3 regions of the Paenibacillus sp. FSL R7-0331 genome follow, and region 2 is predicted to be linked to each of the others. Evidence: riboswitches for the same ligand, from Rfam matches in the RefSeq annotation. Region 2 holds a riboswitch; each other region holds the start of a gene.
What was found. A riboswitch is a leader RNA that binds a small molecule or an ion and turns the genes downstream of it on or off. The one in region 2 is predicted to bind cobalamin.

Region 1 (10,145 bases), 1.7 Mb from region 2:
GGCAAGGATGATGTCCGTGTAGAAGCCTATGGAACGATAGATGAGCTGAACTGTTTTGTAGGGCAGGCCCGCAGCCTGATGGAGGATGAACGCTTCGCCGATGTGCGGGAGCAGCTGCTGGAGGTTCAGCATGAGCTGTTTGACTGCGGCTCGGATCTGGCTTTTGTGAAGCTGAGTGAGAATAAGTATAAGGTTAAAAGCGAGATGGCTGTCCGTCTGGAGGGCTGGATCGACCAGCTGCAGGCAGAGAATCCGGTGCTCGAGCGGTTCATCCTGCCGGGAGGCAGCCAGCTGTCCTCGGTGCTGCATGTCTGCCGGACGGTCTGCCGGCGGGCGGAGCGGCGCGCGGTTACGCTCGGGCGCAGCGCAGATATAAATCCGGAGGCGGTTATCTATCTGAACCGGCTGTCAGACTATTTCTTTGCACTTGCACGGGCAGCAAATACAAGGCTGGGGATTGCTGATGTGGAGTATGTGCGCAGCAAAAAGGTGTTCCGTAACTAAAATGAGCAGCTACTACCCGCCGTTAACCTATATTGTGCCGCCGTCCGAGGACGGCTGGCTGCTCAAAACCATTCTGCAGAAGCGGATGGATGTCTCCCGCAAGCTGCTGTCCCGGCTCAAAATGACTGAGCAGGGCATTATGCTGAACGGGGAACGCGTCTACATCAGTGTAAAGGTAGCTGCTGGTGACCGGGTGGAGATCCGGATGGAGCAGGAGACCTCGGAGGACATTCTGCCGCAGGATATCCCCTTTGACATTCTTTATGAAGACGAGCACCTGCTGGTAGTCAACAAAGCCGCAGGGATTATTGTACACCCGACACACGGGCATTACACGGATACACTGGCTAACGGAGTCGTCCACTATTGGGCGGCAAAAGGGGAGAAGTACCGCTTCCGGCCGGTTCACCGGCTGGATCAGGAGACCTCCGGCGTGCTGGTGATCGCCAAGAACCCGTACAGCCACCAGCATATCTCCGAGCAGATGATCGCCGGCACGGTGGACAAGCGTTATGCTGCTTTTGTACACGGAGTGCCCGCTTCGCCTGCCGGTGATATCGACGGTCCCATTGACCGTGACCCGGCAGAGCCGCACCGGCGGATTGTGACGCCGGACGGTTATCCTTCCTTGACCCGTTACGAGGTCAAGGAGGTCTACGGAGACCGCGCCGCGCGGGTCGAGCTGAAGCTGGAGACCGGCCGCACCCACCAGATCCGGGTGCATATGAGCTCGATCGGCTGCCCGCTGATTGGCGACGGGATGTACCGGCACCCGCTGTACGGGCGGGGGCCGGGCGGGGAGCCGCTTGAAGGCGCTGCGGGTACCGCAGGCGGTAAGGCAGAAGCTGCGGTGCTGCCGGCCGCTGTTCTTGAACCGGCTGAACCCCAGCTGCTTGCCGCGCAGGAGCTGACGGCAGAGGAAGAGAAGCAGCTCGCGGGCATTGCCGGGCTGGATGCGGCGATTCCGCGCCAGGCGCTGCATGCGGTGCGGCTGTCATTCCAGCATCCGGTCGGACTGGACGGGCTGGTTTTTGAGGCGCCGCTGCCGCCGGATATGGCGTTGCTGGAGCAGAAGCTGCGGCAGGATGCCGGAGGCGAGTAGGCTTGGAGCTGGTACACGTCGCGTATGTCGTATAGCCGGATAACGTACCATCACTCAACAGAGGCTGGATTAGGTTGATTTTCAAGAGCCATTTATAGTGATAGCGCCGGTTTTAAGTAACATATCTCCAACTAATTTCTACAGAGCGTGGATTTTTGAAGAATTAGCTGGCGATTTTCCAACTAAATTTCGTTTAAGAGGGGCGGATCGGTTTATGAGGAACAATCCAGTCCCGGACATAACAGTTACCGAAGGAGCTAGTCATGAGTCACTTAAAAGTCTATCAATACCCAAAATGCAGCACCTGCCGCAGTGCAGTGAAATGGCTGAAGGAGCAGGGGCATGAGCTTGAGCTCCAGCATATTGCCGAGCAGCCTCCAACAGTGGAGGAGCTTCGTGTGCTTGTGGCAGACAGCGGCCTGCCGCTGAAGAAGTTTTTTAATACCAGCGGTGAAGTGTATAAGGAGCTGGGCCTCAAGGACAAGCTGGCCGGCCTCAGTGAGGATGAGCAGCTTGAGCTGCTCGCAGGTCATGGAATGCTGATTAAGCGTCCCGTTGTTACTGACGGCAAGAAGGTTACTGTAGGCTACAAAGAAGAGCAATATGCAGATGCCTGGAGCAGCGCCGAATAACAGCATTAGAGTATCGTTAGCAGTAATTCAGACTAATTAAACGGACAATAAGGAGAGGTTACACATGAGTTCAGAAACAACGGGCCGGGTAATGATCGTCGATGGAATGGCTCTGCTGTTCCGGGCCTTTTATGCGACCTCTTATGGAGGATATATCCGCAAAACCAAGGCCGGGCTTCCGACCAATGCGGTGTACGGATTTTTGCAGTATTTTTTCGATGCAGTGAGCACGTTCGAGCCTTCCCATGTGGTCTGCTGCTGGGATATGGGCAAGGGGACCTTCCGTACGGAGAAGTATGACGGCTACAAGTCGAACCGGATTGAAGCGCCGCTTGAGCTGATTCCGCAGTTTGATCTGGTAAAAGAAGTGGTTGCGGAGCTTGGCGTTCCCAATATCGGGCTGGCCGGCTATGAGGCGGATGACTGCATCGGTACACTGGCTGCCTGCTACGGCGGGGAGTCCGAGGTCTACATTCTCACCGGTGATCATGATATGCTGCAGCTGGTTACGGACAACGTCAAGGTTATTATTATGAAAAAAGGCCGTTCCAACTATAAAGTGTATGATCCGGCTGAGCTGCTTGAGGAAAAAGGCCTTACGCCAAGACAGGTCATTGACCTCAAGGGCTTCATGGGCGATACGAGCGACAATTATCCCGGGGTCAAAGGTATCGGCGAAAAAACAGCTCTTAAGCTGCTGCTTGAATACGGCACCGTAGAAGGTGTTATTGAGAACCTGGAGGCTCTCCCGAAAGGGGTCCGCTCCAAAATCGAAGCCGATCTGGACATGCTGCATCTGTCGCGTGAGCTGGCGGAAATCCGCTGTGATGTGCCGGTGGTCTGTACTTTGGCAGAATGCCTGTGGGAGCTGCAGCGCGACACGGCGGCCCGCAAATTCCAAGAGCTGGAGTTCGGCAGCCTCATGCATCTGATCGGCGGCATCGCCGAGGTCCGTGATGAACGCGGGATCGTACAGATCGAGCTGGGGGATTTAGGTTAACCGCAGAGGAGGGGATGCCGGGCGGGAGAAGGTTTTCCGGAGCCCGTGTTCCATTCCATAGTAACAAAAAGCACCTTTTGGGCCGTTTCCGGTCTGAAGGTGCTTTTTGCTGAACGGATGTCCGAGAAAATGAACCTGAGCAGTCCGATATTATACCGCAATCAAATGATAATGCCGTCGCAGTGATCGACCTCATGCTGGATAATCTGGGCTGTGAAATCGCTAAAGACCTGCTTCTGCTGCTTGAAATTACGGTCTAAAAACGTTACTTCAATGGACTGATAACGTGTAGCAGGCCGGACGCCTTCCAGTGAAAGACAGCCTTCCTCTGTTTCATAGGGACCGTTACGTTTGGTGATGACCGGATTAATCATACCTGCGTGTACCGGCCCGATGCTAAAGGCTATGATGCGCTTATTTACACCGATCATGTTAGCCGCCAAGCCGACACACCGGTCGGCATTTGCCCGCAGCGTGTCCAGGAGGTCATCCAGCACCTGAAGATCCTCCCTGGTTGCCGGAGCAGACTTCTGGCTTAAGATAATCATATCTTTACAAATGGGTCTAATCATCATATTCTCCATGTCTGTTTTATTTGGTGTTAGCTGCCACTGCTATAATAGCATTCCGATATCAGCCAGGACAACACAGCGCTGGATATAAAGATTGACGTAGGTAACGGGGGATGTTTATAATATTAATATATGAGTTTAATAATTAATAAATATATTAACTATTGAGAGGTGGCTTTATCATGGCTCAGCGTGCAGTACTGAATGCAGACATCCGCAAGAACACGATTAACCGCAATATTTACGGGCATTTTTCCGAGCATCTGGGACGCTGTATTTACGAAGGGATCTGGGTAGGAGAGGACTCGCCGATTCCCAACACGAAGGGTATCCGCAACGATGTTGTGGAAGCGCTTAAAGAAATTAAAATTCCGGTGCTCCGCTGGCCGGGAGGCTGTTTTGCCGACGAGTATCACTGGAAGGACGGCATTGGTCCGCGCGAAGGCCGCAAACGGATGATCAATACACACTGGGGCGGCACAGTGGAGAACAACCATTTTGGTACCCATGAATTTATGGAGCTGTGCGCGATGCTGGAGTGTGAGCCTTACATCAACGGCAATGTGGGCAGCGGCACCGTTCAGGAAATGTCCGAGTGGGTGGAATACTTAACCTTTAACGGCGTGTCCCCGATGGCAGAGCTGCGCAAGGAGAACGGCCGTGAGGAGCCTTGGAGCGTATCCTATTTTGGCGTGGGGAATGAGAACTGGGGCTGCGGCGGTAACATGCGTCCTGAATATTATGCCGATCTGTACCGCCGTTACCAGACTTATGTGCGCAACTACGGTGACAATAAGATTCACCGGATTGCCTGCGGCGCCAATGTGGATGACTATAACTGGACGGAAGTGCTCATGCGTGAGGCAACCCGGTTCATGGATTCGCTGACTCTGCATTACTACACCATTCCCACAGGTGAGTGGAATAATAAGGGTGCAGCTACCGGCTTTGAAGCCAAGGAGTGGTTCTCCACACTGGAAGCAGCGCTGCGCATGGATGAGCTGGTTACCCGCCACAGTGTCATTATGGATAAATACGATCCGGAGAAGCGTGTCGGCCTGATCGTTGATGAGTGGGGTACCTGGTATGATGTAGAGCCGGGAACGAATCCGGGCTTCCTGTATCAGCAGAACTCGGTCCGTGATGCGCTGGTTGCCGGACTGACGCTGAATATTTTCCACAAGCACAGTGACCGGGTACGGATGGCGAACATCGCCCAGACGATCAACGTGCTGCAGGCTGTCATTCTTACCGAAGGCGAGAAAATGGTTCTGACCCCTACGTATCATGTGTTCAACATGTACAAGGTGCATCAGGATGCACAGCTGCTGGATCTGGCAGTGGAGAGCGGTACTTACAGCTTCGAAGGCCGTGAAATTCCTGAGGTATCGGCTTCTGCTTCCATTGATGCGGAGGGCGTCATTCATGTCAGCCTCTGCAACCTGAACCACGCTGCAGCAGCTAAGCTGCCGCTGGAGCTGCGCGGACTGGCCGGTGATAACATTGAGGTTACAGGCACTACGCTGGCTGCGGCAGCAATCGATGCCCACAATACCTTTGCTGAACCGGAAGCCGTGGCTCCGCAGCCATTTACTTCTTTCCAGCTGGACAAGGGTATTCTCAGCCTGGAGCTTCCTCCAATGTCGGTTACGGTGCTGGCTATCAAGCAGAAGGCTTAAGGCGGGGATTCAGTTATGAGTACTGCTTCCGCCTGCAAGGGCTGCCGGGATGAATACAAGGTGACGGAGGCGCAGATCGCCCGGATTCTGGCTTCCTCCATGTTTAATCCGGACAATACTGCTCCGGAGGAGATATATGCTGCCCGTTATGCCCTCTGCTCGGCATGCCCCAAGCTGCAGGACGGCGTTACCTGCACAGCCTGCGGCTGCATCATTCCGGTAGTCGCGCGGCTCAAAGCGCGCGGCTGCCCGTTGCCGGGAGGCGGGCTATGGCAGCCAATGCCTGCGGAGGAATAAGCCATCCGGGCAGGCCAGGGTAATCATTGAAACAAGCGGGCCGGCAACCTGCATTATACACACAAAAGCGGCAGTCATGGATTGGGAAACCTCCATAACTGCCGCTTTTGTGTGTGCTGCCGGTCCGGGTGCCGATGGACAGCAACGGTTAGCCCTGTTACTCCGCCTGCTCCGCCGGAGCGGTACCGTCTGTATAGAACAGCTCGACGACCAGATCATCGTTGTAATTACCAAAGCCTTTGCCGAACAGGGTGAGTCCGCCGATGTGCTCGGCGTTCTCCTCGACGGAGAGCCGGAAGGTCCATTGCTTGTCACGGATGCCGACCTGGTCCAGTGTGACGTCGGAGAGCTTCAGGCCGTCCATGAACGTTCCCTTCGGCGTGATGCGCAGCTGCTTCAGCAGCCCGTACTGGTTGGTCAGTGCCGGCCACCAGGCAGGAGTATACTTGCCGCGGCTGTCACCGTAATCACCGGGGCTTGTCCAGAACCCGAGCACCTTGCCGTTCAGGGTAAAGGTAATATCCGACGGCCAGTTGTTATTGATCGACGGCGCTTCGGAGGCAATCTCCATTGTAATGATAAGCTCATCCGGCTGCTGGCTGGATAAGAGGAAATTAGGGATTTTGTATTCGACAAAGCCCTTGCCGAACCAGAGGATACCGGCGTTCATCCGCTCCATATCCCAGAAATAGCGGGGGTCGTCGAAGCTGCCGATTACCTGGGCAGTAGTGGCTAGCCCGCAGGTCGGCTCAATCTGGAAGTCTGAGTAATGCCCGACAGGAATTTCTTTGCGGTGGGCCTTGCGCTCTGCTTTATCCGGTGCCGGAAAAGTGATTTCTGCCCGCTCTGCGGCCAGCGAGCAAATCTTCTGCAGTCCGCTTTTGCCTGGAGCCATATGGGTGCTGATCAGTCCGGCGGCCTCCAGCTTGCGCACATGCATGGTCATAATGGCACTGCTGAGCTTAACCGCTCCGGCCAGCTCCTTGACATTCATCGGCTGAACCGCCAGCAGCCGCAGCATATGCAGCCTTACGGAGCTGGATAAAGCTTCATAGACCGGCAGAGATTCTTCAGTAAGATCTAGTTTCATAATGAACCTCCGATACATATTAATTAATTAATAATTATATTAGTTAAAAGGAATTAATACAAGCGAAATCCCGGAAAGCGGAAGCTTCACTTTTATCACAGACAAGTTGGGCTGAGGCTTAATATAATGTACACGACTATATAAGAAGCGAACAAGGTGCCCTTGCAGCAGCAAGGGGTAACAGGGAATCGGGTGCAACTCCCGAGCGGTCCCGCCACTGTAAGAAAGAGTCATGCTCCAGTATGTCACTCGGATCTTCTCCGGGGAAGACGGAGCAGGGCGTTAGTATTTCGAGCCAGGAGACCTACCTTGCAAGCGCACACCACGACTCTACGCGGATAGGAGCGGTGTACGAATAGGTTCATGTAATTGAAGGCACAAGCTGCCGCTGAGTTTTCGGGGAACGTTCCGGCGATGCAGCAGTCAGACCGGCCTCCTTTGCATGCCTGATGACGTACATATCACTCCCGCCCCATGAAGGGCGGGAGTTTTTTGGCTTTCTGCTGCACCAATCATGAATGCTTAGGAGGAAAAGAAATGAAGAAACGCGGAGCTTGGGGTTTTGCGGCACTGGTTGCCGGCTTTACGGTCTTTTTTCTGCTGAATGAACCGGGAACGGCTGCAGCGATGCATATTATGGAAGGATTTTTGCCGGTCGGCTGGGCGATTTTCTGGTGGGCGGCATTTATCCCGTTCTTTATTCTGGGCATTGTCAAATTGAAAAGTATGACCAGGGACAATCCTGAGCTGAAGCTGCTGCTCGGTTTGTCCGGAGCTTTTACCTTCGTACTGTCAGCGCTCAAAATGCCTTCCGTCACCGGAAGCAGCTCCCATCCGACAGGAACCGGGCTGGGTGCAATTATACTGGGGCCGCTGCCGATGAGTGTGGTCGGCTCGGTAGTGCTGCTGTTCCAGGCGCTGCTGCTGGCGCACGGCGGGATAACGACCCTTGGGGCAAATGCTTTTTCAATGGCGGTAGCCGGACCGTTTGCCGGGTATGCGGTGTACAGGCTGATTATGAAATCCGGTGACCGTGAAAAGCTGGCTGTATTCTGTGCCGCAGCGGTAGCGGATCTGATGACCTATATGGTGACTTCATTTCAGCTGGCTGTTGCTTTTCCATCGGCGGACGGCGGTGTGCTGGGTTCACTTGTGAAATTCGGCGGGATTTTTGCCGTTACCCAGATTCCGCTTGCGGTAAGTGAAGGACTGCTGACAGTGCTGCTGTGGAACTGGCTGAAGTCCTATAGTCCGAATGAGCTGTCACTGCTCAAGCGGCAAGCCAAGGGGGGAAGCCTGTAATGAAAGCTATGTGGAAAAATGGTCTGATGCTGCTCGCAGTCGTGCTGCTGGTAGTGCTGCCGCTGCTGTTTGTTAACGGGGAGTTCGGCGGAGCCGATGATGCTGCGGAAGGTGTAATCACCGAGATAGATCCCGCGTATGAGCCCTGGTTCAAGCCGCTGACCGAGCTGCCCGGTGAAACGGAAAGCATGCTGTTTGCGCTGCAGGCAGCGATTGGAGCCGGAGTGATCGGATATACCATCGGGCTGCTGCGGGGCAAGCAGGATAAGCAGAAGCTGAATGATCAGAAGAATTGATGTCTTATCCGGCAGCAATGCGCTGCGTGCAATATCCCCCATGTGGAAAAGCCTGTTTGCCGCAGTGATGTTCATCCTGTCCTATGCGCTGCATCCGGTGCTCCAGGCTGTCATTGCCGTCTGGATGATGGTATGGTGTACAGCTTATGCCAGAATTCCGCTGCGTGCTTACGGGCTGTTGTCCGGCACGGCGCTGCTGTTCTATGTTCTGGGCATGCCTGCGCTGCTGCTGGAGCTCGGTCATCCTGCCGCCGCAGGTGCGGGGATATATGAGCTTCCGGCTCTGCCCCTGTATGTTACGGCCGCAGGCCTGGAGCGTGCAGGGTTTCTGCTGGTAAGGGTGACGGCTTGCCTTAGCTGTTTCCTGTTCATCATTTTAACAATACCCTTCAGTGAGCTGCTGCAGGTGCTCCGCAGGCTGCGGATGCCGCAAATTGTGCTGGAGCTGATGCTGATTATGTACCGGTTTCTGTTTATACTCAGCGATACCGCACATGGCATGCTGCTGGCCCGGAGGCTGCGCGGCGGGAAAAGGGGCTTCAGGGATAAGCTGGGTGAGACGGCAGCGATGGCAGGCGTACTGTTTGCCGGAACCATGCACCGCTACCACGGGCTGTCGCAGGGGCTGATGACCCGCGGATACACAGGGGATATTGTTCTGCCGCCTTATCAGCCGCGGCCGGTTCCGCGCAGATACACGATCCAGGCTTATGCGGGGATCGTCCTGCTGCTGCTTGCGCAGTGGTGGATCGTCAGGTATTAAGGGTAATTCGGCCGGTTTAACCCGGAAATAAGGAGAATAGATCCGACATGGAGTACAGTCTGGCCTTTGACGGAGTTGTGTTCCGGTATCCGGACACGTTGGAGCCGGCGCTGCAGGGACTGAGCTGTGCGGTGCCGAAGGGCAGCCGGACAGCAGTGCTGGGGCACAACGGCTCGGGCAAATCGACTCTGCTGCTGCAGGCTGTCGGCGTTCTGCGCCCGCAGCAGGGCAGCATTATGGTATCGGGCAGACAGCTCGGGTATAACCGGAAAGAGCTGGCGGACCTGCGGCGCAGGGCCGGCCTTGTGTTCCAGGACCCGGAGCAGCAGCTGATTCTGAGTACGCCGCAGGACGATATTTCCTTCGGTCTGCGCGGAAACGGAATGGAAGAGCCAGAGATCCTGCGGCGCTGCGGCAAGGTGCTTGAACTGCTGAATCTGGGGGAGATCAAAGACAAGCCGGTTCATCAGCTTAGCCTGGGCCAGAAAAAGCGCACGGCGCTTGCGGGTGTGCTGGCAATGGAGCCGGAGCTGATCCTGCTAGATGAGCCGACGTCCTACCTGGACCCGCAGTCTGAAGCGCAGCTGCTCTCGGGGCTGGAGAGCATTCATGCAGCCGGGGCAACAATTGTAATGGCGACGCATGATATGAACCTGGCTTACCGCTGGGCTGACTGGATCATTGTACTGGACCGGGGCAGCTGCCGGGCGGCAGGAACACCGGAGGAGATCTTTGCCGGCCATACTGTTCTGCGGGATGCCGGCCTGGGTCTGCCGCTGCTGGCAGAGCTGTGGTACAGCCTGCCCGGACAGCTGACAATGGGGCAGCAGGCCCCGAGGAACGCCGCTGATTTCAAGACTGCGCTGGCCCGGCTGCTTGGCAGCTGAACGCAGCGCGGCATCACTAAT
Region 2 (10,145 bases):
AATGGTAGAAGACAGGCGATATAATGAAAAAAGGCGCGGCCTCCGAAAACCCCGGAAACCGCGCCATGATTGGATTCGTAAACATGCTGGTGAAGGGAATTGAACCCCCGGCCTACGCATTACGAGTGCGTTGCTCTACCCCTGAGCTACACCAGCCTGAAGCTTGAGATACCCGTCAGAAACAAAAATATTATACATCTTTTGGTCAAAATCGCCAATACCCTTTTATACTGTTACCCAAGGCTCTACTCTTCCTGCAGCTTGCTCTCGACCGACTGCAGCTTGCTGCGGCTCGTGGAGGGCTTGTCACGGCGGTCGTCGATCTTGAGCGCCGTTGATACGCGCTGTGCTCCGGCATTGAACGGAGACTCATGCAGCGCCTCTACAGCCGCCAAAATCCTGGATACCGGGCCCTCGATAATCGTTCCCATGGAGGTCAGCTCAAACGTAATCCCCTCCACCGTCTGCAGCACACGCTGCATATCAGCTACATAGCTGCTAAGGCTGGTGCTGCCTGTGCCGATCGGAATGACTGTAACTTCGCCGATTGCCATCGTTAGATTCCTCCTGAGATTCATTTCTTAAACCACCTTCATTGTAGCAACTCCGCTCTTCCCCCACAAATTTAGCCACAAAAAATTCATCATTCTTCATCTATATAAGCCCCATACCGTTCACAAGCTTCCTTCTATAAATCTAGTGTCAGAATCACTAAATTTATGGAGTCTTTGTGGCAGCTTTTCGGACAATTTATGAATCCTCTTCCCCTCATATCAGGCTTTGGCTGTGGATTACCTGTGGACTAGTTGTGGATCAGCTGTGAGTAAGCGGGCGGAAGCCGCTCCCCGCGCGGCTTTGTAAAAAATGGTTTACAAACACAATATATTGGGGTATTTTTAATAACATCAACCAAATATAGTGGAAGCAGGTGCTTTACTCTTGTTAAGAGAGTAGGAGCTTAATAGGGAAGCGCGGTGCAAATCCGCAGCGGTCCCGCCACTGTAACCGGATGCCGGCCGGGAGAACACTCCCTGTCAGGCACATCCTTGGCATAGGCCACTGGAGGGCGGACAAGCCCCCGGGAAGGAGCCTCTGGGTGCACCAGGAGCCAGGAGACCTGCCTGTTTCCGGGCACCGTTATGTACCCCTGCGAGGAACAGGAGAGGTGCCCGAATGCGGCCTGCAGCAGCAGAATCAGCCTCCCCTGATAACAGGGACATCAGGCTGCCGATACCTGAGGACGATAGTCCCTATTGCCCTCAGGTATCGGCTTCTGCTTAAGACAAGAGGGTGACCTCATGCCCTTGTCTCTTTACACCCAGACCACTGGCAAATATCCGCTCATCCGGGTATTTACAACGCATCCGGGCATTTTCCGCCTTTAAGGCGGGAGGTGCCTTTTTACTGGGATCAGACAGACAACAACAGATTATGGATGAAATAGATTTAATGGACAACCATACCGAGAGGAGAGAGTTACATATGACGCTGCTGGAGAAACGGTACAATAGCGGACAAGCTGCACAGGAGGTTCTTCTGAATGAATTAATACATTTAGGCCGGGATATTATTGACAGCGCCGATCTGGATATGCTGCGTGAGAACGCCAACCTGAACGGGGAAAGCTTTTCCGGTAAAATGAGTAAATTCGGCAGTGAATATTCCAAGTGGTACGCCCGCAATTTCACTATGCCGCCGCAGCTCGTACAGGCCACTCTTGATAATGTGGTATATGTCCACGATCTGGACCAATACGCTATCGGAACAACCAACTGTATCTTTATTCCGTTCGAACGGCTGCTGCGTGAAGGCTTCAACACCGGCAACGGCAGTGTCCGCCCGCCGAACTCGATTATGACGGCAATGTCGCTGGTGGCGATTATTTTCCAGTCTCAGCAGAACGCCCAGTATGGCGGCGTATCGGCCAACAAGCTTGATTTTGATCTCGCGCCTTATGTGACCAAATCCTTCGCCAAGCTGTTCCGCAAGGGCCTCGGCTACTTTGAAGAGGGCGAAGCAAGTGAAATTGCCGGCGACATCACGATGAGCCGCAGTGATCTGGCTGAGCAGTATCCGCGCTCCTTCCGCTTCGCACAGAAAGAGACTGAGAGCGAAACTCTGCAGGCTGCTGAGAGCATGATTCATAACCTGAATACAATGTCCAGCCGTTCGGGCGGACAGATTCCTTTTACAAGCATTAACTATGGTACCTGCACTTCACCGGAAGGACAGCTGGTTATCAGCTCCCTCCTGACCGCAACGATGAACGGCCTGGGCAGCGGTGAGACGCCGGTATTCCCGATTCAGATTTTCAAATGCAAGCAGGGTGTTAACCAGCAGCAGGGCGATCCGAACTATGAACTGTTCCTGAAGGCGGCTGAATGCTCGGCGCGCAGACTGTATCCGAACTTTGCCAACCTGGATGCGCCGCTCAATCTGCAGTATTATGATCCGTCTGATCCGGATACGGAATTCGCAACAATGGGCTGCCGCACACGTGTGCTCGGCGACCGTTTTGGACGCAATCACTGCTCCGGCAAAGGCAACCTGTCCTTTAACACATTGAACCTGGTCCGTCTCGGGCTTGCCCACGGCACTGTTACAGGACGCCGGCTGGCGGCTGATGAAGAAGGCTTTTACGATGACCTCAACCACTATATGGATATTGCGCTGGAAGGCCTGCTGCACCGTTTCCGTATCCAGGCAGCCCAGAAGGCCAAAGCCTCTGACTTTATGATGCGTGAGGGCGTATGGGAAGGCGGCGAGGCACTCGCTCCCGAGGATATTGTGGGCGATCTGCTCAAGCACGGCAGCCTCTCCCTCGGCTTCATCGGGATGGCAGAATGCATGAAGGCAATGTACGGCAAGCACCACGGCGAGGACATGGAGGTTCACGCCAAAGCAGTGGCCATCGTCCGACACATGCGGGAATACTGCGACCGTAAGAGCGAAGAGCTGGATCTGAATATTACGCTGTTTGCTACACCGGCTGAAGGCCTGTCCGGCAAGTTCACCAAGGTGGACCGCAAGGTACTGGGCTCGATTCCGGGCGTAACAGACCGTGAGTATTATACGAACTCGTTCCACATCCCTGTATATCATGAGCTTGGCGCAGCCCAGAAGATCAGTCTGGAAGCCCCGTTCCATGAATACTGCAACGCCGGCGCAATCTCCTATGTAGAGCTGAACGGTAATGCGCGGAGCAATCCGGCGGCTTTTGTAAAAATCATTAAGTACGCGCTCGAGCAGCAGATCAGCTATTTCAGCATCAACCACCCGATTGACCGTTGCTCCGGCTGCGGCTATGAAGGGGTTATCGGCACGAACTGCCCTTCCTGCGACGCCCATGAGCATGACGTGCATATCCGCCGGCTGCGCCGGGTAACCGGATATCTGACCGGCGACTACCAGACCCGCTTCAATGCCGCCAAGCAGGCTGAAGTGAGAGACCGCATCAAGCACCTATGAATATCTGCGGTTACTATCCGGAGTCTATAAATGAAGGGGAAGGCATGCGGGCGGTTATCTTTATAAGCGGCTGCCGCCACCGCTGTCCCGGCTGCTTCAATCCAAAGACCTGGAACTTCAATTTCGGCGAGCCCTTCACGCTGGAGCGGCAACGCGAGATTATTGCCGAAATGGCTGCCAATCCGCTGCTGGACGGGCTGACGCTGGCAGGCGGCGATCCTTTTTTCTCGGCGGATGAGGCCTGCGGCTTCCTCCATGAGCTTCGTGCCGTGCTGCCGGACTTCCCGGTATGGGTTTATACCGGCTACACGTACGAAGAGCTGACCGCTGTGCCGGGCTCACCGGAATGGAACCTGCTGGCCATGTGCCAGGTGGTAATTGACGGCCGGTTCGTTGAAGAGCTCAAGGACACCACGCTTCCCTACCGGGGCAGCAGCAACCAGCGGATTATTGATATACCGGCCAGTCTGACCGGCAGCGGGGTTGTCGATTGGCAGCCGGCGGTGCTTTGATCTATTGTTGTTAGCAGAGCCATCAGGGATTGCAGGCTATAGGTGATAGGTAATCGGTTACAGGTTGTGAACATTCTGCCGGAACGGGTAGACCTGGTTAAGGAATTAAGAGATTAGGTTGATTTTCTCCATTTAAATCAATCATTTTATATAATTTACTAGGATTAGTTGGAAAAACTCCATCTATTTCGGATCAAATCTCCTATTGGTGGCAAATACGCTACATTTAAGTGGAGTTTTTCCCACTAACCTTTCAATCCTGCGGTTGGCCCAAGAATTAAATGGAGAAATTCCACTTAGGTTGATCGGCGCATCCAAATTCACCGCCTGGAAAAGCCGTATTCACCTCTCTCGGCTCTGTCCCGCACTACATATATTTAAGCCCCGTACCACCGGATCTCCGGCAGCACGGGGCTTTTATGATTGTTGAGCTATCTCCTGCCAGCTAAGCGTAAGGGTTACTCTGCAGCTTTACGCGCAGCCTTCGCCGCAGTCTCTTCCGCCAGCTCCTCCAGCACGCTGTTCAGGCGCAGCTTAAGCTCGTCAGCCAGCTCGACAACTCCCTGGTCGTTGCGCACGGCCTGGGAATCGACGGCATACACGCCGCCCAGAATATGCCGTGCACCCAGCACAGACAGTACAGGCTTCAGCGAATAGTCGATCGCCAGCAGATGCGCCAGGCTGCCGCCCATGAAGAGCGGCAGCACGATTTTGCCGGCAAGGCCCTTTTGCGGAACCAGATCAAGGAAGGTTTTCAGCACGCCTGTATAGGAAGCTTTATATACCGGACTTACAACAATTACGGCATCAGCCTCTGCTACGAGCCCGTTAGCTTTTACAATAGCTTCGCTCTCGAACTTGGTATGAATCAGGTCCTCTGCCGGAAGCTCGGCTACATTAATCCGTTCTACTTCAAAACCGCGCCCGTGCAGGTCCGCCTCTGCGTATTCGATAACCGCGTTAATCCGCGATACCAGGGATGGCGTTCCGTTAATTACAACTATTTTGGCCACATTTACACCTCTTCCGCTATTGTTAATTAAGAGAATATGCCGCTCAGCGCGGTCTAAAATACTTTAAATTATAAATAATCCTATCAAAAAGGACGGAATATTGTCAAACCTCAAAATATGCGTTGATAAGCCCGTTTTTCATTCCATTGCTTGCGCATGCCGGCTTGTTGGGATATAATGAGCGGCAAACCTATATTGCAACCCTGCCAATGACCGGCATCCAACCGTGAGGCGTCTGCGACCGGAGCATTTTCCTTGTTCCCTAAGTTCACCGGGTTTCGCCCGTTACCGCGAAGACCAAAGAGGACCGAACCTCCTGCAAGCCTGTATTTCTGCAAGTTCGGTCAACCTGGGTGGCACCGCGAGCTGACGCTCCTCGTCCCATGGATGAGGGCGTTTTTTGCATTTTTTTAAGACAAAAGGAGCGAATGCGGTATGCTGGACATGAACTGGATCAAGGAAAATCAAGAGCTTGTGAGAAATACGGCACTGTGGAAAAGAGTCGATTTCCCACTGGATGAGCTGCTGGAATGGGACGGCAAACGGCGGGTGCTGCGCCGCGATACCGAGCAGCATCGTGCGGAACGCAACACGCTGACCAAGGAGATCGAACAGCTGCTGCGCCAGGGTGATCCTGTCGCCGGTGAGCAGGCCAAGGAGCAGGTACGGGCGCTTAATGCCTTGCTCGGCACGCTGGAGGCCGATCTGGCAGAGGCCGAGCGCCGCTGCGGTGAACTGCAGCTGCTCGTCCCCAATCCCGTATCGGCCGACACGCCAATTGGTAAGGACGACAGCGAGAATGTTGAGCTCCAGCGCAGCGGAACGCTGCCGGAGTTCGGCTTCGCCCCGCGCGATCATGTGGAGCTTGGCGAGCTGCACGGCATCCTCGACATCCCGCGCGGCGTCAAAGCCGGCGGCCCGCGCAGCTATGTACTGAAGGGCGCGGGGCTCGATCTCCATCTCGCCGTACAGCGGCTGGCACTGGATGTACTGGGGCAGCGCGGCTTCATGGCGATGGATGTGCCGGTACTTGTCCGTCCGGAGGCGCTGGAGCGGACGGGGTTTTTCCCCGGCGGACGGGATCAGACCTACGAGCTGAACGGGGAAAACCGCTGGCTCGCCGGCACTTCGGAGGTATCGCTGGTCTCGCTGTACAGCGATGAGATCGTGGAGCTGGACGAACCCCTGCGGCTGGCCGGAATGTCGGCCTGCTTCCGCCGCGAGGTCGGCTCGGCGGGACGCGATGTGCGCGGCCTGTACCGGGTGCACCAGTTCTCGAAGATTGAGCAGGTTGTATTCTGCCGCAATAACCCGGAAGACTCGGAGCAGATGCTGCAGGAGATTCTGGCCAATGCAGAGCATATCCTGCAGCTGCTGGAGCTGCCTTACCGCATCGTTGCGGTCTGCAGCGGCGACATGTCGCTGAAGACGCATAAGCAATATGATGTGGAGACCTGGATGCCCAGCCGGGATGCCTTCGGCGAGACCCACTCAGCCTCGAACCTGCATGAATTCCAGGCCCGGCGCTCGAACATCCGCTACCGTGACGAGCACGGCCGGCTGCAATACTGCCATACGCTGAACAATACCGCAGTGGCCACGCCGCGGATACTTATACCGCTGCTGGAGAACCACCAGCAGGAGGACGGGTCGGTCTATATTCCGGTGGCGCTGCGGAAGTATATGAACGGGCTGGAACGGCTGGAAGTACGGCAGGCATAAAGTCGTTCACGGCAAACTTAATGAGCTGCTTATAGCCTTACCCTTTATAGCCTTCTATTTATAGCCTTCTAATAGAAGCATTCGCATAACACATTTACTTCGGTTGCCTCGATGAAAAGCAGCAGAGAACGTTCACCGTGACGTTTCCCTGCTGCTTTTCTGCTTCCCGCTTTTTTCTCCTTTTAACTGCCCCCTCTTCACTTTTACATATATTTCACGCACAGCTAACATTAGTTTTACATAATCTTTGATTTTATTTACAGCAGGCTAGGAACCTGCTTGATTGTTTATGGATTATCACTAGATTTCCCTGTGTTTTTGTGCGTATTGTATAAACTTTCCGCCTTTTAATTTTATTTAATATAAAATTAATATATATTCATGTGAGACAACCTTTCATTTTACAAATGGATGTTACACTTACTAGGTTGTAAATCATAGTTTGAGAGGAAGTGGGTTTAGAATAATGGTTATTTCTCACAGGATGCAGAAATGGCTGTCCGCAGGACTGGCAATGCTGATGATGATCGGTATCGTAGTGCCTGCCGGACAAGTTGCACAGGCAGCAACAGATAACAGTAATATTGTAATCTCACAGGTTTATGGCGGCGGAGGCAACAGCGGCGCAGAACTCAAGAATGATTTTATTGAATTATATAATCCTACTGACAAGGCAGTGAGCCTTGACGGATGGAAGGTGAGGTATGCCAGTGCCGGTGCAAGCGGCGATCTTGCTACAACGAAAAACATCACCGAATTGCAGGGAACGATTCCAGCTAACGGGTACTTCCTGATTCAACAGGCAGCAGGTGCCGGCGGCACCAAGGAACTGCCGGCTCCGGATGCAACAGGAAACATAGCAATGGGAGCAGCCGGCGGTAAGGTTGATCTAGTAAACAACGCAGAAGTAAGCGTTGATATGGTAGGTGCGGGAGCTGCTACTGCATATGAAGGCAGTGGTCCTACCGGCGTAATCAGTGCTACGCTGGCAGCTATCCGTAAAGCTGCCGAAGGCGCTCCGGCTGACAGCCGCGGCCTAGACACAGACAACAATGCTAACGACTTCGTAGTTCAAACCCCAGACCCGCGCAACAGCAGCTACGGTATTAAGCAGGCTGTTGAGGCTGTAACCGCTGCACCGGCATCGGGTGCGTGGCCGCAGGGTACAGCAATTACCCTTAATACAGCTACAGTAGGCGCATCAGTCTATGCCGCAGTTTACATAGACGGCGCTTCAGCCGCATACACGCCGTACAGCGGACCTATCCAGCTGAACGCGCCGACGACAATTAAGGCGTATGCCTCTGTCGCGGATAATGTGTACAGCACGGTGTCGACTTTTGACTATTCTATCCTGACAAAACAGAATGTCTCCGCAGTAAGACCTGCTGAAAAAGGCGATAATGTATGGACTGAAGGCGTTGTAACACGCATCGACGGTGCGAAAACGTTCATTCAGGATGACACGGCAGCTATCGTGCTTTACGGGTTCCCGGCATTTGCACAGGTCGGTGACCGTGTAGAGGTTCAAGGAGCCATGGATATTTACAGCAATCTGCAGGAGCTCAAGCCGGTTACCGGCCTCACTTATAAGGTGACTGCTGAGAACGCAGGCGTTCCGGCTCCCAAGGTGATTACTGCTGCCGATCTTTCAACAGCTAACGGTGAAGCTCATGAAGCACAGCTTGTTACGCTCAAGGATGTAACCATCGACAGCAAAGACGGAAGTACTGTCATTGCCAGCCAAGGCAATCAGACATTCACTATCTACTCCGGACTTTCCCAGCTTGCTGTGGGTAAACACTTCGATCAGATTACAGGTGTAATTGAGCAGTACAATACAACCTATCAGTTCATTCCGCTTGGTGCAGAAAGCCTGGTAGAGGAGCTGTTCTCCGTCATTGCCAGCCCGGGTGCGGGTCCGATCATTATCGGCGGACAAGTAACGCTCTCCAGCCCTACTGCCGGAGCAACAGTACACTATACCATTGACGGTGCAACGCCGACGGCGGCAAGCACACTCTATACAGCACCTGTCACCGTCGACAAAGACATTGTAATTAAGGCTGTTGCTGTACTGAACGGCCAGACCAGCAAAGTATACACCTTTGAATACAAAGCTGCAGGACAGCCGCGTATCCATGACATTCAGGGCGAATCCCATACCTCCAGCTTTGCCGGACAGACGGTTACGGATGTAGAGGGTATCGTTACAGAGCTTGGATATACATTTGCAAACGGCAATTATAAGGGCTTTTTCATCCAGGACCCTAAACCTGATGATAACATCAATACCTCGGAAGGGATTTTCGTATACAGCACTAATGCCAGCCTGAAGCCTGCAATCGGCGATCATGTGGCAGTTACAGGGCTTGTCTCCGAATATAACGAAGGAAGCAGCAGCAACCTGACTTCCACCCAGATTACACTCAGCTCCATCACAACGATTGCCAAGGACGTAGAACTGCCGGCACCAGTCGTACTGGGCAAAGGCGGACGGGTTATTCCGGACTCCATCATCGACAATGACGGACTGACTGTATTCCAGCCTTCTGAAGATGCTGCAGATTTCTACGAATCACTTGAAGGCATGCGGGTTACCCTGCCAAGCCCGACTATTATCAGTCCTTACTGGACAAGCGGCGGCGGTAATTCAATGCTGTACAACATTCCTGTAAGAGTAGAGAACACAACGCAGGATGTAGTTACACCTGCCGGAGGACTTGTCCTGAAGGGATCAGACAACCTTAATCCCCAGCGCCTCCTGATTGCTTATGGCGATCCTGGACAGCAAGTTGGTACAGGTGACAAGTTTAACGGTAATGTTACAGGTGTTATCGGCTACAACAACGGCAATTACAAGGTTATTCCAGACAACGGAAGCCTGCCGGGCATTACGCCTAGCACATTCAAGCAAGAAACCTCAACGATCACTGTGAATGCGGACAAATTGCTGATTGCTTCTTACAACATCGAGAACTACTATCCGGGTGTAGGAGCAGCAAAGATTCAGAAGCTGGCCGATTCCATCACTACGAATTTGAAAAAACCGGATATCATCGGCGTTGTTGAAATGCAGGACAGCGACGGGGAAGGCAATAACGGTATTGTGGAGGCCAGTGCCGCCGAGCTGATTCAGGCTATTCAGGCAGCTGGAGGCCCGCTGTACACTTATGTTGATATTGCTCCGGTAAATAACGCGGACGGCGGAGCGCCGGGCGGAAATATCCGTGTCGGCTTCCTCTATAATACAGCAAGAGTACAACTGTCAGACAGTATTAACAGTCAAAAAGGCTCTGCTACCCAGGCTGTCAGCTACGACGCAGCTGCGGATGAGCTGAGCTACAATCCAGGCAGAATCGACCCTACTAACACTGCTTTTGCCAGCTCGCGCAAACCGCTTGCGGCCCAGTTTGAATTTAACGGCGAA
Region 3 (10,145 bases), 520 kb from region 2:
GGACGAGAGCAAGCCGCCGCTGACGCTGGTGTTCTTCGATGTGGCCGGTGAAGGTATGGTTGACCAGGATTATCTCGGGCTGCACGGCCAGCATATCAAAAACTCTGCGGGCATCCTGTTCATGGTCGATCCGCTGCAGATCCGTTCCATCCGCGAAAAAATCCGTATCAACTACGGCGATAAGCCGGGTGAATGGGTGTCGCAGTATGATGAGCCGCGCGATGTGGTGCTGACGATGTTCGGCGATTTTATCGCCTATCAGGAGAAGAGCAAAACCGATATTCCGACAGCGGTTGTTCTCGCCAAAAGCGATATGCTGCATTCGCTCAAGGATGAGGACGGCGATTATATCAAGGCGAACAGCAACGTGTTCAATAACTACGTGCACCGTAAAACGCTGAATCTGGACGAGTATCATAATATCGACGGAGAAATCCGCCGGTTTATCGAGAAGGTGGACCGTCCGTTCAAGGATACGATGGATGTGTATTTTGCCAATACCGGATATTTCGCCGTTTCTGCGCTGGGCAGCAATCCGGTCAATCAGAAAATCGAAGGTGTGGTCAGCCCGATCCGTGTGGACGAGCCGTTTATCTGGCTGCTGCATAAGCTGAAGTATATTGAGGGGAGCGACGGGCCGTGAACAGATTCTCAGGGTCCGGGATCACCCAGCAGATGTACACCCGCGAGCGGCGCGGGGTTTACCGGTCAACCGAGGGCTTCGATACCGTAGCGAAATCGGACAGTCTTGATAATAATTTTGTCAAAAAAATTCTCCACCCCTTCTGCGTCTACGATGCTCCGGCTGAGCTCACAGCACGCGGCGAGAAAAGTGAGGAGATGTATCCTGCTGCGCTGCATCTGTTCCATACGGAGACCAACGATACGGTGATCGGGCAGAGCCGCTATCTGGCGGCTGATTTTACGGGACAGCGGAGCGCTTTTTTCGCCCATAACTTTATTGTGCCGCCGATCCGCTCGGAAGAGATTGTGGAGCATTACGGGGACTGGCTGCATGCGGACTTTGCCGCTGAATATGACGGTGAGCCGGGCGGTACGCTGCCGGAGCTGACCGGTATTCCTGTGCGTGAGCGTACAAGCCGGCCTGAGCCGCTGGAGGTGCTGCGTGCACTCGGTTTTAGCGAAGAGCTGTTCAAAGCGCTGCTGCAGGCAGTTATGCTCTCCGTAGCCGGGAAGAAAAAAATCTATATTGCACTCGATGTGCCGGTCATAGAAATTTCGCGGCGCGCTGCGGAACTGACAGAAGTGCTGTTTCGGGCCCTGCCGTTTGATTTCCGCCGCCGTCTGGGTGTCATTACCTATGCAAATGAGCCGCAGAGCCGCAAATACATTCATCTGACCTTTGTAGAAAAGGGCGCACTGCGTCCCGGTGACCGGAGCATCGAGAAGGATTATGTCTTTGATCTTTCATCCGGCCGTATTCTCAATGCGGACTTTACGGGGACGCGCCAGCCGTTTGCCGGGCTTGCCTGGACAACCCTCAGCCGCGGGGGCAGCATGGAGGACTTCGGCCGGTTCGCCGATTCGCTGCTGCTGGGCGAGGCTGCTGAGCGGAAGCTTCAGCTTGCGCTTTATAATGAGCTGGCGGTTTTTTATGAGATTGAACAGGGGAATGAGCAGCTGTACACGGAGAACAAGTCTGCTGTGCTCGGCGGGCTGTTATCCTACCTGAAGCCAGAGGGCGCACTGGAGTCACGGATCAGGCTGAATGATCTGTTTCTGGAGCGGTTCGACCGTGAGTATGATGCCGTCCGGCAGCGCATTATTCCAGAGCCTGAGGTGTTGGAGCAGTTTAAGGCGTATTTTGTGCTGGAGGGCCATAATTACCGGGGCAAAATTGTCGATTACTTCATCAACGCCATGCTCAACTGTCCTGCCGCCGGACGGGAGGATGTGCTGGCAGCGGCATACGGCATCATTGAGAGTGACGGGGAGCTGAGTGCAGCCTTCTTCAAAAAAGTGCTGGTTCAGCCGGTGTTCCGCAAAGCCTTGCTGGAGCCGTACATCGACTCCAGGCTTGCTGCTGCCGCTGATATGAGAGAGATCATGCGCTTTGTGTTCCACTGGGGGCGCTTTTTGCCTGAGGTGCTGCAGCAGGCCTTTGTCCGGGATATGGTGAAGGAGTATCTGCTGGAGAAGCTGGCCGGGGACAAGAACCCGGTGGCTGCTGTGGCTGCTGCCCATGATTTTGTTGAGCAGGCGGAAAAAGAGCGGCGCAGAGGCAGCGGCCTCTATCCGGAGGCAATGTCGCTGCTGCTGGAGCTGGCGACAGCCGCCGACCGCTTTTTGCTGAGCAGGGTAGATCTGGACGGGCTGACGATGGAGCAGCTGCTGGATATTTCGTTCCTGCGTTACCGGGATACGGAAGACTGGCAGCCGCCGCTGGATGCAATCAGCAGACGCAAGGCCAATGCCCTTCGTGCCGCCTACCGCTGGTTCGGTGAGGAGAAGCCGGATGAGGAGGTTTTTGCCGGACTTGCCCCGCGTGAGCTGGACGATGTGCAGCTGCTCGGGCGCCGCTGGCTGAAGGAGGCAAGCAGCGCCGAGCCGTTTGACCGGCTGCCGCTTGCGTTCTATCACAGCAGTGAGCGCGCGGACGGACCGCTGGATTATGATGCACTGCTGGAGCTGGTTGTGCGTAAGGCGGCCGGTGACAAAGAGACGGTGTACCGTTTCTTTGACTGGTCGCAGGGCAGCTGGCTGTTCACGGTCTCGAATAAGAAGCTGTGGCCGGGCTATAAGCGGGCTGTACTGAGATATTTCATGAATCAAGACCGTGAAGCGTTCAAGAGCCGTGAATTCCGCAAAAGCTATGCGGCTGCAGCCGGACCGGCGCTGCAAAATGTTTATAATGAAGCCCGCAGCAAGCTGGCTTCACCGCTGGCGCGGTGGGTCAGCCGCAGCCGATTTCAACTCCTGATCAGCGGCTCCGTCCTGGGGCTTGTGATCATCGCAGTGATTATCGCGGTCAGCCTGCTGCGGCCGGACCCGGCACAGCCGGAGACAGGGGCAGGGACAGGCGGCGATTCGGCGGTTACCGTTGCGCTCGGCAGCGGTGCTGCAGGCGGTACACGGCTGGTGTTCACCTTTGAAGATACTGAGACATGCTCCGCCTTTAACCCTTCGGAGATTGAACTCATGTCCGGCGACAAGGTGACGGACACCTACGGTGTTATCGCGACGACAGGAAGTTGCCTGGTGTCGGCGCCGGGACCGGATGAAGGCGTTGCTGGTAATGCCGGATCTGGAGTGGATGAAGGCGCAGCTGGTAATGCCGGATCTGGACCGGATGAACGTGCGGCTGGTAATGCCGGATCTGGAGTGGATGAAGGCGCGGCTGGTAATGCCGGGTCTGGAGTGGATGAAGGTGCGGCTGGTAATGCCGGGTCTGGAGTGGATGAAGGCGAAGCTGGTAATGCCGGGTCTGGAGTGGATGAAGGCGCGGCTGGTAATGCCGGGTCTGGAGCGGATGAAGGTGCGGCTGGTAATGCCGGATCTGGAGTGGTTGAAGGCGCGGCTGGTAATGCCAGTACCGGGACAGGAGACGGCGGCGAGTCCGTCTCTTCCCCGGTGTCATCCGGCCAGCCGGGCGCTGCGTACTACCGTGTCACCGTTGACCTGGAGCCGGGTGCAGTGCTTGCCGCCGGCAGCATGATCAAAGCCGGTGATTACAAGCTGATTGTTCAGCCTGACCCGGCGGCGGGAGCATCCTCCACGCCGGCAGCGGAGCCTTCCGCTACAGCGGGGGCAACGCCTGATGCTTCGGCTGGTGCCGGTACTACTGGCAACAACGCTGGCGGCAACAATGCATCCGGTGGAGCTGACACAGATGCAGCCGGCTCTGACGATGCTAATGCAGAGAGTACTGCGGGTGCGCAGTAACGCCTGTTTGTCCCTGACCAACTAGTGTCACCAACTAATATAATCCTGAACAGTACAAGTGACCGATAACGGCACGGGTACGTTCAGGATTTTTTTCTGCCAATGGTGGGCGGTGGAATACTAATATATAGGGTGCTGTCGCAGTGAAAGAGTATTTTATCCCAATCCTCCGTATTCTCAACGCGCATAAATTCGATTTTGATCAGTACAACTATCGGCAGAGGGGCGGGCAGGAATGTTCAGGTGCGGTCAGGTTTTTTTCTGCGGAATGCTGAAGAGGTGGTTGTAGTTAAGTGGATTTTAGACAACTAATCTTTGCAGAAATAAGCGATGAACCGGTTTATGTGGAAATTCTCCATCTAATTCAGCCGATCACTCGAAATAAGCAGAAAACTAGAGGATTAAGTAACTATTTTCCACCTATTTACACTAAAATCGGGATTCCGGCAGAATTAAATTACTTTTTTCCAACTAATTTCAGGTGTGTTTGTTGTCGGAGTAAAGAGGGGCTGTAGGCATCAGGACAGTGGTAGTTTGCACGGCAGGTCGTCCGAGTAATTAGCGTGGTGGTGGAGTGGTGAAGAGGGAAGTGGGAAGTGGGAAGTGGTGGAGTACTGGAGCAGTGGAGTAGTGGACTTGGAATAGGAGTGGGGTAGGATTAGGTAGGAGTAGGAGTAGGAGTAGGAGTAGGAGTAGGAGTAGGAGTAGGAGGAAGAGGAAGAGGAAGAGGAAGAGGAAGAGGAAGAGGAAGAGGAAGAGGGTATAGCTAGTCGGAGAGAAAGGGAGGGCTGCATGGCAGGGGGCGGGTAATTATTGTATGGGAAAGGGCTGAGAAGGAAGTCTGCGCGGGCATGCTCTCCCTGACACATATTTGCCGGGTAGAAGCAATTCTGCTGCTGACGCCTGTTCACCTGCCGCCCTACTGACATAGAGTGGAATGAGATTGTTACAGCTTTTCTATGGACATACAGGGGAATACTAGCTATGATTATGAATATTAAAATTTAATAAGCTAGTGAAAAGGGTGCGTGTTCTACCTTGATAGAACCGCTTAATAGGGAAGGCCGGTGCGAATCCGGCGCGGTCCCGCCACTGTAAATGCAGAGTGACCCCTGCTGATGTGCCACTGTCCGGATGTTTAGAAGGGCGGGAAGGCAAGGGGGAACGATGAAGCACAAGCCAGGAGACCTGCCTTTTTCACAGACGTTTCACTTCTTCGTGGGGTAAGAATGCGGAACACTTGCAGATGGACTGCGGCTTAAGGCGATAGTGTGCTTTGCACAAGTTGTGCTTGCTTATGGCCGGGCTTGTGATGAGCAGGCTTAGCTTACAGCCGTCCTGCCGTTAATTTGTATTCTTCCCGGCCGCCCTTAATCAGGGCGGTTTTTATGTTGGGCTAGGGGCAATTGAAGGATCATTCTATTAATTAATAGGAAAGAGGGTAAAGATGAAAAAGAATTATTCTGCCAAGTTCCTGAGACTCGGCCTGGCTTTATTGCTGATTATCTCCATTATAGGGGGAGCTGTTGTCCCGTCCGGCCAAAGCTATGCTGCAGCGGATGCTTCAGCGGTTCAAGGAGCGGAAAGTGTAACGGAGGCTGTGTATACAGCGGATGATGCTTCCCCGGGACTGCTTAGTACGCTGGTAGCAGCGGACAATGGCCAGGTTACTGTAAAAGAGGCTACCTACAAGACTGCTGAGTATGTTTTGAACAGCGGCGTAACGTCAGATTGGCAGGCAATCGGGCTTGCCCAGGCCGGCTATGATGTGCCTGACAGCTATGTGCAGACCCTTGTGCAAAAGGTTAGCGCAGCCGGCGGCAGCTTTGCCAGCGTGACGGATTATGCTCGGATTGTGCTTGCGGTGAAGGCAGTTGGTGCGGATCCGGAGAATTACGCCGGCAGCGGCTCCTCGGCGGGCTACAATCTGATTGAGAAGATCTATAACAATGATAAGATCAGCGGACAGACGCTCAATGCCCCGGTATATGCGCTGCTTGCGCTGGATTCCGGTGATTATACCCTGCCGAGTGATGCCAAATGGAGCAAAGCGGCGCTGTTAAGCGAGATTTTGTCCAAGCAGAAGGCAGACGGCGGCTTTACCCTGTCATCAGGTGCCAGTGACCCGGATATGACGGCGATGGCTTTGACGGCGCTGGCTGCGCACCGGAATGAGCCGGCAGTAGCAACTGCCGGACAGAAGGCGGTAGCCTGGTTATCCGCTGCGCAGGACAGTAAAGGCGGATACGGCGATAACAGCGAGAGTGCCGCCCAGGTTATTATCGGCCTGACCTCCTTCGGCATAGACCCGGCAGGACCGGATTTTACCAAGACAGACGGAGACCTGATCGGAAGACTGCTGAGCTTCTTCAAAGCCGGCGGCGGCTTTGCCCATAATGAGAGCGGAAGCGTCAATGCCTACGCAACTGAACAAGGGCTGCAGGCACTTGTTGCCTACAACCTGTTCAGCGGCGGTAATAACGGGAAGCTGTATGACTTTACGAAGCCGGCAGCGCAGAATCCGCTGGTGTATGTACCGCTCGTAATTGAAGGGCCGCAGGGTACGCTGGGACAAGGCAGTGCTTATGCAGGCAATGCCCTTGAAGCGCTGGAGAAGGTCGCAGCACTGAACGGTCTGGCGCTTACGAACCCTTCCGGCAGTTATGTTACGGCAATCGGGAATGTGACTGCGGGACTGTTCGGCGGCTATGACGGCTGGAGCTATGCGGTAGTCCGCGGCGGAGAGTGGCTGTATCCCGAAGTAGGCATGAAGGACTTCAGCCTTAAGAGCTCTGACCGCGTTGTCGTATACTACGGGGATTTCGGCACCCAGCTTGTTGAATCGGCTGAATTGTCCAAGGCGCAGCCTGGAGAAGACGAAGCCTTCGACGTCACAGTGACTCAGATTACATGGGATTGGAGCACAGGTGCCCCAGTTCCGGTAACCTCCAAAGCTGAAGGGGTGAAGGTTACCGTCGGCGGCCAGACTGCGGTTACCGGCCAAGACGGCAAAGCCGAATTCAGTGCAGGCCTGGCGGCAGGGGATTATACGCTGACAGTAACAGGATACACGGCTGACAAGGCACCTGCACTTGTTAAGTACACGCAGCCTGTAACCATTATCTCCAGCAATGTGTCCGTTCAGCTGGCAGTTGAAGGGCCTGAGGGCCTTATTGCCGAAGGTGTGCTGAAAGCGGCAAATGTAATGACAGCGTTGAAGAAGCTGGCTGCCGCGCAGAATATTCCGCTGCAGATTACAGAGTCCTCTTTCGGCAGCTATGTATCCGGTATTGCCGGCTATCCTGGCGAAACCTACGACGGGTATTGGAATTTTGTAGTCCAGCGTGGCGGGAAATGGATTTATCCGAGCGTCGGCATGGGCAGTTTCGAATTGCAGGCATCTGATAAGGTGCTTGTCTACCTGGGGAGTTCAGCTACACAGGTAGTAGACTTAGTTGAGACCACCCCGCAGCAGCCAAAACCGGATGAACCGTTCACAGTTACAATTACACAAGTACAATGGGTGTGGAATAATACAACGTATACGAGTGATCGGGTTGTTTCACCGGCAGCCGGAGTACAGGTAACGATTGACGGTACAACGGTAACTACAGATGATGCAGGCAAGGCTGCTTTTGAAAAAGGTCTGCCTGCCAAAGTCTACACGCTGGCCGTAACCGGCTATGTTAAAGGGGCCTCCCCTACAATTGTACGGCATACGCAGGCTTTCAAGGTAGCTCCCGGCAATGTAGCGGCTTCCCTGGCGATTGAAGGACCGCAGGGCCTTATAGCCGAGGGTGCGCTTGAGGCGTTCAATGCTTATGATGCCCTGCAGCAGCTGACGGCTTCCCGTAGCATTGCGCTGCAGGCTGCCGAATCCCAGTATGGTATTTTCGTTCAGGGAATCGGCGGAATTGAAGGCGGAGTCTACCACAAAGACGGATACTGGAGCTTTGCGGTATCCCGTGGAGGACAATGGATCTATCCTGAAACCGGAATGAATGATTTCGTACTTCAGGCGTCTGACAAGGTGCTTGTCTATTACGGCGGAAGCAGCACGCAGCTAGTGGATTCAGTGGCGGTTACGCCTGCGCAGCCTAAGCAGGGTGAAGCCTTTGCTGTTCAGGTCAAGCAGCTTACACAGGTCTGGGATGCGAGCTATGTACCGCAGCTGGTTGTCTCTGCTGCTGCCGGGGTTCAGGTCAGTGCCGGCGGAGTTACAGCTACAACAAATTCAGAGGGTGTGGCAGCCTTCGGGCAAGGCCTGCCGGCCGGTGTACACACACTGGCTGTAACGGGCTATGCTGAAGGCCAGCTGCCAAGCATTGCCCGTTACACACAGGCGTTGACCATTGCGTCTGTGGATACAGTTCCCCAGCCGGCGACGGCGGTGATCTCTGTCACCGGTGACAGCATTAAGGGCAGCATTCTCTCCAGTACTACTGTAACGCTGAATGAAGGCGAGACTGCTTACAGCCTGCTGGTCCGCCAGCTTGGCGGCAAAGTAGTGAGCGGCGGCAGCGGTGACAGTGTCTATATTAAATCGATCGACGGCCTGGCCGAGATGGACCGGGGCAAAGACAGCGGCTGGATGTATTCGGTTAACGGCAGCTATCCCAAAACAAGCGCGGGCAGCTATAAGCTCAGCAGCGGCGATGTGCTGGCCTGGCGCTACACAACCGACGGCGGAGCGGATATCGGAAATCCGCCAGGTGGACCGGGAAGCACCGGCGGCACAGGCGCAGCCGGATCAGGAAGCCTGGCAGGGGTAGCCATTACTGCTGACAATACGCTTCCGATTCAGCAGGTCGGTCAGACGACTGCCGTAACCGGAACCCTAATGACAGCGGAAGAGGCAGCAGCGCTTCAAAAGCTGCTAAGCGCCAATGTGGTCAGCTTCCGGCAGAATGTAACTCCGGGTGCATCGTCTGTACTGAAGGACAGTGCCGGTGAAGTACAGCTGCAGCTTCCGGCAGGTTCGGTGTCCGGTACGGTTGAAATTGTGGTTCAGGAGTTACCTGCAAACCGTCCCGAAGTGGTATCGGGAATGTATGATTTCCAGCCTGACGGTACGAAATTCCTGAACACAGTGGACCTGCAGATTGTGCTTCCGGTCACGGCTTCTAATCAAGCCAATCTGGCGCTGGCCTGGCTGAACGAGAGTACAGGTGAATGGATTCCAGTTCCGGCAGTGCTTGATGCCAAAACAGGGGTCATCACCGGTAAAATCAGCCACTTTACAACGTATGCAGTTGTAGACCGCAGTAAGTTTGAACCGCAGCGTGACAAGCTGGCCGCTGATATTGCTGCCACAGCCAAGGCGGCAGCAGCAGCAGAGGAGCTGAGCGACTGGCAGGCAATCGGCCTGGCCCGTAGCGGCTATGCTGTACCGGCAAGCTATCTGAACGCAGTAAAGGAGCAGCTTGCTGCAAGCAATGGTGAATTCCGCAAGGTAACCGATTATGAGCGGCTGGTGCTGGCCGTAGCTGCGGCCGGGGCAGATCCGCAGAGCATCGGCGGCTATAATCTGATTGAGAAGATTTATAACAACAGCAATATGGCGGGACAGGGCAGCAACGGTCTGATTTTTGGCCTGATCGCCCTGGACAGCGGCTCCTATAAGGTGCCTGCAAATGCACTGTGGACCAGAGAACGTCTGATTACTTCAATCTTAGAGCTGCAGAGCAAGGATGGGGGCTTCCCGCTGACTGCGGGGGGAACCGATGATGTAGACCTGACAGCGATGGCAGTTACGGCACTTTCCGCCCACACCAGCCAGTCTGCAGTGCAGGCTCCACTCGACAAGGCGGTTACATGGCTGTCGCAGCAGCAGCTGGAGAACGGCGGCTACAAGGCTTCAGGTACAGAAAACAGTGAAAGCACAGCTCAGGTCATCATTGCTCTCAGCAGTGCCGGCATCGGTCCTGGAGATGTCCGTTTTGTAAAAGCAAAGGGCGGTCTGCTGACGCATCTGGCGTCGTTCAGACAGGCAGACGGCAGCTATGCCCATGCCGCAGGCCAGCCTGGAAATAGCCTGGCTACCGAGCAAGCGCTGCTGGCACTGTCAGCGTACAACCGTTTCCTGACAGGGGATTCCAAGCTGTTCAGTATTACACCGGGGGCAGTGAATGCAGCCAAATTTACTGATGAGAGCCAAATCTCCGCCTGGGCGCTTGCTTCTGTACAAGAGGCCTATAATCAGGGACTGATGAAGGGTGTCAGCGGCACAGAACTGATCTTTG

Region 1: another riboswitch for cobalamin. It lies ahead of R70331_RS08920 (energy-coupling factor ABC transporter permease); the one in region 2 lies ahead of R70331_RS01990 (anaerobic ribonucleoside triphosphate reductase).
Region 3: another riboswitch for cobalamin. It lies ahead of R70331_RS04215 (S-layer homology domain-containing protein); the one in region 2 lies ahead of R70331_RS01990 (anaerobic ribonucleoside triphosphate reductase).

What each region holds. Positions count from the first base shown of each region.
Region 1 is NZ_CP009284.1:2,168,637-2,178,781, forward strand. Features, by position in the region: gene R70331_RS08880 (cob(I)yrinic acid a,c-diamide adenosyltransferase) at 1-504, shown strand, start outside; gene R70331_RS08885 (RluA family pseudouridine synthase) at 506-1,606, shown strand; gene R70331_RS08890 (arsenate reductase family protein) at 1,870-2,238, shown strand; gene R70331_RS08895 (5'-3' exonuclease) at 2,303-3,238, shown strand; gene R70331_RS08900 (peptide deformylase) at 3,400-3,813, opposite strand; gene R70331_RS08905 (alpha-N-arabinofuranosidase) at 3,993-5,489, shown strand; gene R70331_RS08910 (hypothetical protein) at 5,505-5,786, shown strand; gene R70331_RS08915 (ArsR/SmtB family transcription factor) at 5,944-6,876, opposite strand; cobalamin riboswitch at 7,014-7,202, shown strand; gene R70331_RS08920 (energy-coupling factor ABC transporter permease) at 7,414-8,178, shown strand; gene R70331_RS08925 (energy-coupling factor ABC transporter substrate-binding protein) at 8,178-8,474, shown strand; gene cbiQ (cobalt ECF transporter T component CbiQ) at 8,458-9,237, shown strand; gene R70331_RS08935 (energy-coupling factor ABC transporter ATP-binding protein) at 9,285-10,124, shown strand.
Region 2 is NZ_CP009284.1:453,060-463,204, reverse strand. Features, by position in the region: tRNA gene R70331_RS02000 (tRNA-Thr) at 85-156, opposite strand; gene R70331_RS01995 (MTH1187 family thiamine-binding protein) at 246-554, opposite strand; cobalamin riboswitch at 910-1,139, shown strand; gene R70331_RS01990 (anaerobic ribonucleoside triphosphate reductase) at 1,483-3,468, shown strand; gene nrdG (anaerobic ribonucleoside-triphosphate reductase activating protein) at 3,465-3,980, shown strand; gene ssuE (NADPH-dependent FMN reductase) at 4,439-4,993, opposite strand; gene serS (serine--tRNA ligase) at 5,429-6,715, shown strand; gene R70331_RS30235 (5'-nucleotidase C-terminal domain-containing protein) at 7,182-10,145, shown strand, end outside.
Region 3 is NZ_CP009284.1:976,664-986,808, forward strand. Features, by position in the region: gene R70331_RS04200 (hypothetical protein) at 1-643, shown strand, start outside; gene R70331_RS04205 (GAP1-N2 domain-containing protein) at 640-3,903, shown strand; cobalamin riboswitch at 4,909-5,113, shown strand; gene R70331_RS04215 (S-layer homology domain-containing protein) at 5,351-10,145, shown strand, end outside.